Linked DNA regions of Variovorax paradoxus EPS. The protein of the gene in region 1 interacts with the protein of each later gene in a pairwise test. Links are inferred from orthologs where the notes say so. Each region holds a gene or a part of one and is shown on either strand. Other genes may lie near its edges.

What was found. Proteins that work in one complex are often made in the same cells at the same time.
Region 2: the proteins of ruvC (region 1) and ruvA interact in binary tests that used the Escherichia coli proteins (3 or more experiments, as listed by UniProt). The link is inferred for Variovorax paradoxus EPS from one-to-one orthologs.

Annotation. Positions count from the first base shown.
Region 1 is NC_014931.1:1,100,289-1,105,396, forward strand. What follows is about bases 1,198-4,078. They hold ruvC (crossover junction endodeoxyribonuclease RuvC), read right to left. Parts: upstream 2,972-4,078; coding sequence 2,423-2,971; downstream 1,198-2,422. Other genes in these bases: lpxC (UDP-3-O-acyl-N-acetylglucosamine deacetylase), read left to right, coding at 1,282-2,205; VARPA_RS31310 (hypothetical protein), read left to right, coding at 2,225-2,401; VARPA_RS04925 (phosphatidate cytidylyltransferase), read right to left, coding at 2,977-3,966; VARPA_RS04930 (lysophospholipid acyltransferase family protein), read right to left, coding at 3,971-4,078. Outside these bases: cell division protein FtsZ, read left to right, coding at 1-979; more of VARPA_RS04930, read right to left, coding at 4,079-4,822; VARPA_RS04935 (DUF2809 domain-containing protein), read left to right, coding at 4,832-5,108.
Region 2 is NC_014931.1:5,751,958-5,755,188, forward strand. The notes cover bases 284-3,231. They hold ruvA (Holliday junction branch migration protein RuvA), read right to left. Parts: upstream 2,070-3,231; coding sequence 1,497-2,069; downstream 284-1,496. Other genes in these bases: VARPA_RS26390 (YdeI/OmpD-associated family protein), read left to right, coding at 284-599; VARPA_RS26395 (hypothetical protein), read right to left, coding at 613-1,500; VARPA_RS26405 (PhoH family protein), read left to right, coding at 2,090-3,040; ybeY (rRNA maturation RNase YbeY), read left to right, coding at 3,042-3,231. Outside these bases: more of VARPA_RS26390, read left to right, coding at 1-283. UniProt on the Escherichia coli protein: The RuvA-RuvB-RuvC complex processes Holliday junction (HJ) DNA during genetic recombination and DNA repair.

The sequences.
Region 1 (5,108 bases):
GGGCCGTGAAGCCGCCGAAGCCGCCGTGGACGAAATCCGCGCGGCGATCGACGGCGCGCACATGCTGTTCATCACCGCCGGCATGGGCGGCGGCACGGGCACCGGCGCCGCGCCGGTGATCGCGCGCGTGGCCAAGGAAATGGGCATCCTCACCGTGGGTGTGGTGACCAAGCCCTTCGACTGGGAAGGCGGCCGCCGCATGAAGAACGCGGACGACGGCCTGGCCGAACTCGAAGCCAACGTCGATTCGCTGATCGTGGTGCTCAACGAGAAGCTGCTCGACGTGCTCGGTGAAGACATCACCCAGGACGAAGCCTTCGCGCACGCCAACGATGTGCTCAAGAACGCCGTGGGCGGCATCTCGGAAATCATCAACGAGTACGGCGGCGTGAACGTCGACTTCGAAGACGTGCGCACCGTGATGGGCGAACCGGGCAAGGCCATGATGGGCACCGCCGCGGCTGCCGGTCCCGACCGCGCGCGCATCGCCGCCGAGCAGGCCGTGGCCTGCCCGCTGCTCGAAGGCATCGACCTCTCGGGCGCCAAGGGCGTGCTGGTGCTGGTGACGGCATCGAAGGGTTCGCTGAAGCTGAACGAGTCGAAGCTCGCGATGAACACCATCCGCGCCTACGCCTCGCCCGATGCGCACGTGATCTACGGCGCTGCCTACGACGAAGCCCTGGGCGACGAGATGCGCGTGACCGTGGTGGCCACGGGCCTCTCGCGCGCGGATGCACGCCGCCAGGCACCTACGCTGGAAGTCATTCGCACCGGCACCGACAACATCCCGTTCAACGTGCCCACCATGGGCGGCGTCGGCCACACCAGCGGTGGCAGCCAGCCGAACTACGACGGCATGGCAGTTCCCAGCGTGTGGCGCACCAACCGCACGATGGCCGCGGCCAAGGTGGATGCACTGTCGTCGGGCGGCATGGACGACTTCGAAATTCCTGCATTCCTGCGCCGTCAGGCCGATTAACCGGGCTCACCCCCAGGCTGCGCGCACTTCGTGTCGCTTCGCCAACCCCTACCGGGGGCAACATCAGCGGCCCGGCAAAGCCGGTTCCGCGGTGTTTCGCGAAGTGACTCAACGGGACGCTCAGGGCACGAAGGTTCGCAAGGGGTACAGGGAAGACCTGAAAGGGACTTCCGCTGCTCTAGGCGCTGCGTTCACTTCGTGCCCTTTGCGTCCATTGCCGGGATTGCATAGAACCGATGTCTATCGCTGCCATAGCGAGGGGATTAGGCCGCCACGCGCGTGGCGCGCCTAAAATCCCCGGCGTGCTGCAACAACGAACCCTCAAGTCGATCAGCCGCGCCGTGGGCGTGGGGCTTCACAGCGGGCAACGCGTGGAACTGACCCTGCGACCGGCCCCGGCCGACACGGGCATCGTGTTCCGCCGCGTCGATCTGCCCGAGCCTGCTGAAATCCGAATGACCGCCGAAGCGGTCACCGACACTCGCCTCGCCTCCACGGTCTCGACCGGCGGCGCGAAGGTGCAGACGGTCGAGCATCTGATGTCGGCCTGCGCGGGCCTCGGCATCGACAACCTCTACATCGACATCACGGCCGACGAAGTGCCGATCCTCGACGGGTCGGCTTCGTCTTTCGTGTTCCTGCTGCAAAGCGCGGGCATCGAACTGCAGAAGGCGCCGCGCCGCTTCATCCGCGTGACCCGCAAGGTCGAGGTGCGCGAAGGCGAGGGCGCCAACGAGAAGTGGGCGAGCCTGGAGCCGTACCACGGCTACAAGCTGAGCTTCGAGATCGACTTCGATCATCGCGTGGTCAATTCCACCGGCCAGCGCGTGGAGTTCGACCTCGGCACCGATTCGTACAGCCGCGACATCGCACGTGCGCGCACCTTCGGCTTCACGAAAGAGGTCGAGTACATGCGCAGCAAGGGCTTGGCCCTGGGCGGCGGTCTCGACAACGCCATCGTGATGGACGACACCAAGGTGCTCAATGCCGGCGGGCTGCGCTACGACGACGAGTTCGTGAAGCACAAGATCCTCGATGCGATGGGCGACCTCTACATCATCGGCAAGCCGCTGCTCGCGGCCTACACCGCGTTCCGCTCGGGCCATGCGCTCAACAACAAGCTGCTGCGCGAACTGCTGGCGAACAGCGACGCCTACGAGGTCGTGACCTTCGACGACGAGAAGCGCGCACCGCGCGGCTTCGGCGAAGTGGCGCGGGCCTGGTAGGCCGGCGCCTTTCCGAGCGATGCTTCTCTTCCGCTGGGCCATCCTGCTGCTTCTGCTGGTGGCGGGCGTGTCCTTCGCTTTCTATGCGGGCACCGGCCAGGTGAAGTACCGGCGCGTCGGCTGGATCGTGCTCAAGTGGACGCTGCTCGCTGCCTTCGGCTTCTTCGCGGTGCTGATCGCGGAGCGCGTGGCCTAGGCCTTCTTCCTTCTGCCGGGCTTAGCGCGAACGCCCTTGCCGGTAGGTGCCGGCATGGGTCTTCGACAGCTCGGCGGCTTCGGCCAGCCGCGCCATCGAACGGCCCACTTGCGCATGCGTGATCGCGATGCCCAGCGCATCGGCCGCATCGGCGCCGGGCAGCCCCGGCAGGTCGAGCAACCGCTTCACCATCTCCTGCACCTGCGCTTTGGCCGCCTGGCCATGGCCTGCGACTGCCTTCTTCATCTGCAGCGCGGTGTACTCGGCCACCGTGAGGTTGCTGTTCACCAGAGAGGTCACGCAGGCGCCGCGCGCCTGTCCCAGCAGCAGCGTCGACTGCGGGTTGACGTTCACGAAGATGATTTCCACCGCCGACGCATCGGGTTGGTAGCGCGCGGTGATTTCGGCAATGCCGTCGAACAGCACCTTCAGGCGCGCCGGCAGGTTGCCGCTGCCCAGGTGCCGCGTGCTGATGGTGCCGCTGGCCACATAGCGCAGCGCGTGGCCGTCCGCGTCCACCACGCCGAAGCCGGTGGTGAGAAGGCCGGGGTCGATGCCGAGGATGCGCATGTCTGTCAGGCGTTGAAGTACCAGCGGATCGAGTGAAAGAAGATCGGCGCCGCGAAGCACAGCGCATCGACGCGGTCCAGAAGGCCGTTCGCGCCGGTCACGCCCACGCCCTTCTTGCCCCAGTTCGGAATGCCGCGGTCGCGCTTGAGCGCCTTCATCACGAGGTGTCCCATCGAGCCTGCGATGCAGGCGATGACCGACACCGCGAGCGCCTGCCCGAACTTGAACGGCGTGATGAACGAGAACAGCGCGCCCACCAGGCTCGCCACCACGATGCCGATGCCCCAACTGGTCCAGTTGAAGCTGCGGCTCACGTTGGGTGCGAACGGCGTGCGCTGCGTGCGGCGCGAGATGAGGTGCTGCACCAGCACCGAGGTCTGCACCACGAACACCAGGAAGAACACGAGGAAGGCGCTCTTGCCCTCGTAGCCCGGAAAAGTCAGCAAGAGCAGCGCCGGCACGTGACTCATGCCGTAGACGCAGACCATGATCCCCCACTGCAGCTTGGCGTTGCGCTCGAGGAATTGGCTCGAATCATTGGCCAGCGCGCTCGCCACCGGAATCGCGAGGAACACGTAGACCGGGATGAACACGGTGAAGAGATCGAAGTGCGCCGTGGCCACCAGCCAGAACTGGATCGGCAGCACCACGAAGAACGCGAGGATCAAGCTGCGGTGGTCGCCGCGCCGCGTGGGCGAGAGCGTGATGAATTCGCGCAGCGCGAAGAACGAGATCAGCGCGAACAGCACCGTGGCCACGGTTTCGCCGAGCGCCCAGCCGATCCAGAAGATGATCACCATGAACCAGGTGGTGCCCAGCAGCGCCCGGTAATGCGCGAGCTCGGCCTGCCAGGTGGCATCGTGTACGGGGTTGCGCTTTTCGCGGAAGCTGAGGAAGAAGGCGGTGGTGCTGATGATCATCAGCAGGCCGAAGATGATGAGGAAGAGCGCCGCGACCTGCTGGGTCGGGGTGAGGTTGCGCAGGAACTGGTTCATGGGGTCAGATATCGCGCAAGGCGATCACTGCGGCACGCGCGCGATCCAGGAAGGAGCGGCGCTCTTCGCCCTCTTCGACGCGGATCGGCGCGCCGAAGGTAACGGAGCAAAGAATGGGCACCGGCACGATCTCGCCCTTGGGCATGACGCGCTGCACGTTGTCGATCCAGGCCGGCACGAGCACCACGTCGGGGAACATCGTTGCGAGCGTGTAGAGGCCGGACTTGAACTTCTGCGGCTCGCCCGTGTGGCCTCGCGTGCCTTCGGGAAAGATGATGATCGAGTCGCCACTGCGCAATGCCTCGACGAGCGGCGCGAGGGGATCGGTGGGTGGCGGCGCGGGCTCGGCCGGCGGCGGCGAGGGCTCCGCAACGAATGGCGGCGGGGCGATGGGCGCGGGGGGCGGCACCGGTGCTGGAAGGTCGAGCTCGCCTTGCAGCTCGTTCACGACCTCGGCACGCGGCGCTTCGGCCGGCAGCAGCGGCTCCATCGAAGGTTCGATGCGCTCGGCGGGCGCTGCAGCGACAGCCGGCTCGGCCTGCATCGGTTCAGGCGCAGCAGCTGCAGCAGGCGCCGTGGCCGCACGCTCCACATACACCGCGTTGAACACCTCCGTCGTGATCCACCGCTTGACCGGCGTGTTGGCCCAGTAGTCGCGCGCCGCGATCGGCCGCGTGATGCTGCGCAGTTCCTCGGGCAGCGCCGCCCAGATCATCACGAGGTCGGCGTGGCTCTGGTGGTTGGCGAAATAGATGCGCTGCTCGGCCTTCGGTGGACAGCCGTACCAGCGCGCCTGCGCGCCCGTGAGCAACCGGACGAACCCCAACAACAACCAACCTGTGAGCTTTGCCAGCATATGGGCGCGATGATACGGGCCATGCGATGGCGATTCGATCCTCTTTCACTGGCGTGGGCGGTGGCCCTGTTCGTTGTTCTTGCGTTGCTGGCCACCGTCGGCGCGCGCTGGGGCTGGCTCCGAAGTTTCTTCGGCGATGTGCTGGCGGTGGTGTGGGTCTACTTCGTCTTCAAGACCGTCATCGCGGCGCGCGTGCTGCCGCTGGCACTGGCCGCGCTGGGCGTGGGCTATGCGGTGGAGTTGGGCCAGTTCATTGCGTCGGCGTGGCACCTGCACATTCCGAACC
Region 2 (3,231 bases), 4.7 Mb from region 1 along the record:
CAGCGAAAGCAGAGCGCATCGTCGATGACGCGCCTGTCGAATTCGCGAACGCTGCGGCGCTCGCGCGCTGGTACAAGCGCCACCACGGCACGCATGCCGGCGTGTGGCTGCGCATCGCGAAGAAGGCCAGCGGCATCGCCTCTGTCGACCATCCCGAGGCACTCGAGATCGCACTGTGCTTCGGCTGGATCGACGGGCAGCGCAAGAGCGACAAGAGCGATGGCGAGCAGTATTTTCTGCAGCGCTTCACGCCGCGCACCGCGCGCAGCACCTGGTCGAAGATCAACCGCGACAAGGCGCTGAAGCTGATCGACGACGAGCGCATGCAGCCGGCCGGGCTGGCCGAGGTGGAACGCGCGAAGGCTGACGGGCGCTGGGAGGCGGCTTACGACGCCGCGAGCGTGGCGACTGTGCCGCCCGACCTGCAGGCCGCGCTCGATGCGAACAAGAAGGCCGCGAAGTTCTTCGCCACGCTGGATGCGCGCAATCGCTATGCGGTGCTGTTCCGCACGCAAGGCGCGAAGAAGGCCGAGACGCGTGCGCGGCGCATCGCGCAGTTCGTGGAGATGCTGGCAAAGGGCGAGAAGATCCACCCTTGAGGCGAAGGCGGTCCTAGTCTTCGTCCATCACCCGCGAGCGGCCCAGCCAGAAGCCCAGGATCAAGCCCACCGTGCCGAAGCCGATGGCGCCCCAGAGGCTCAGGAAATTGAAGACGTTGTAGCGGCCCGGCTGGTGCGCCAGTTCTCTCGCCAACTCCGGCTCGACCAGCCCGCCCAGACCTCGCGCGGCCGCGAAATCGAAGCCCGCATCGCCCAGGTAGTTCAGCGTCAGCAGCATCGGCAGCACGGTCAGGAATGGGAACCACGCACCGCGTACCTTGCGCCAGTTCATGAAGTAGGCGGCCGCCAGCAGCACGGCGCCCGCCCCGATCAATCCGAGCACGACGGGCCGCCGGGCCAGCGGCAGCAACCAGGGCCAGACCCATTGCAGCGGATAGAGCGGCCACTCCGCCTGCGGCGCGAGGCCGCCCGGCCGCGCGAAGGCCTGCCACCCCAGCGCGAGCGTGGCGCGGCCCACCAGCGCAGACGCGCAGGCCACGGCCGCAACGCCAAGGCAGCCGATGCGCAGCAGGGACGAACGAGGCTCGGGGAAGACATGCGGCGGCATGACGCTCTGCGTGTAGCTGCCACGGCTCCAGCGCTTGGTGACCACGATGACCTGCGGTTGCGGCGGCGTCAGTTCGCCGCGGACCAGCCAGTCGATCGCAAGGATCGCCAGTGCGAACGCCATCGCGGCGGTGAGCCATGCGCAGGCGCCCGGCATGTCGATGAGGCCGGCTGGCGTCATCATCGGCAGGTTGCCGTAGACGACGCCCGCGCATCCGTAGGCCAGGAGAATCGGCACGCAGCCGATCAGGGCCGCGCGCATGAGCAGCGAATCGCTGTGAACCGACTCGTGGCGCAGCGCTTCGACGCGCGACCACGCTGCCCGCAGGCTCACTTGGCCAGGGCTTTCAGCGCCAGCTTGATGCCTTCGCTCACCGTCGCGTCCTTGGGCAGCGCCTTGAGCGCGAGTGCGGCTTCCTTGTCGCTGTAGCCCAGCGCGATCAGCGCCTGCAGGATGTCGGCCTGCGCGTCGGAGGCCGCATGCGTCGGCAGTCCGATATCGGCGCCCAGCTTGCCCTTGAGCTCCAGCAGCAGCCGCTCGGCGGTCTTCTTGCCGATGCCGGGGATCTTCACGAGACGGCCGAGCTCCTGCGTGGTGATCGCCTGCGACAGCTCGCCCACGCTCATGCCCGAGAGCAGCCCGAGCGCGGTACGCGGACCCACGCCGGTGATCTTGATGAGCTGGCGAAAAGCCGCACGCTCCTCGGCGGTGCCGAAACCGTAGAGAATCTGCGCGTCCTCGCGCACCACGAAGTGCGTGAGCAGCGAAACGCGCTCTCCGGTGCCGGGCAGGTTGTAGAACGTGCTCATCGGCACATCGACCTCGTAGCCGACGCCGTTGCAATCGACCACCACCTGCGGTGGGTTGCGCTCGGCCAGTACGCCGGTGAGTTTGCCTATCATGGGTGCCCTTTTTCCTTGAAATGTCCGGCGTGATTCTGCGACACACCTTTACCCCACCGAACAACTCGCGCCTCGGACACCTGTGCGGACCGCTCGACGCGCACCTGCGCCGCATCGAGGAAGCGCTGGGCGTGAAGATCGCGCACCGCCACGAGCAGTTCAAGGTCGACGGCCCCAAGGCCTCGGCGCAGCGCGCGATGGACGTGCTGCAGGCGCTGTACGAAATTGCCCAGCGCCCGATCGATCCGGCCGTGGTGCAGCTCACGCTGGCGGGCGACGGCTCGATGAGCGACGAGGACGCGGCCATGCTCGTCACCCGCCGCGCCGACCTGCGCGCGCGCACGCCGACGCAGGCGCTGTACCTGGACAACATCGCCAAGCACGACATCACCTTCGGCATCGGCCCGGCCGGCACCGGCAAGACGTATCTGGCGGTGGCCTGCGCGGTCGATGCGCTGGAGCGCGCGGCGGTGCAGCGCATCGTGCTCACGCGGCCGGCCGTGGAAGCGGGCGAGCGGCTCGGCTTTTTGCCGGGCGACCTGACGCAGAAGGTCGACCCGTACCTGCGTCCGCTGTACGACGCGCTCTACGACCTCATGGGCTACGAGAAGGTGCAGAAGGCCTTCGAGCGCAACGCGCTCGAGATTGCGCCATTGGCCTTCATGCGCGGGCGCACGCTGAACAACGCGTTCGTGATCCTGGACGAAGCACAGAACACCACGGTCGAGCAGATGAAGATGTTCCTCACGCGCATCGGCTTCGGCGCGAAGGCGGTGGTGACCGGCGACGTGAGCCAGATCGACCTGCCCAAGCAGCAACTGAGCGGCTTGATCGACGCCGAGCGCGTGCTCCGGCGCGTGAGCGGCATCGCGATCACGCACTTCACGAGTGCCGACGTGGTGCGGCATCCGCTGGTGGCGAAGATCGTCGACGCCTACGACGGCCAGCGCAAGCGCAGCGGCGCGAATTGAGATGGCGCTGCCGGCACTTTCTCTTTCGCTGCAGTTCGGTCGTTTCAAGGGCGTCGAGCGGCACCGCATCGCGCTGCCGCGCCACCGCGTTGCGCGCTGCATCCGCCACGCGCTGGACATCGACGGCGAAATCACGGTGCGCATCGTCGATGCCGATGAAGGCCAGCGCCTGAACCGCGAGTTCCGCGGCA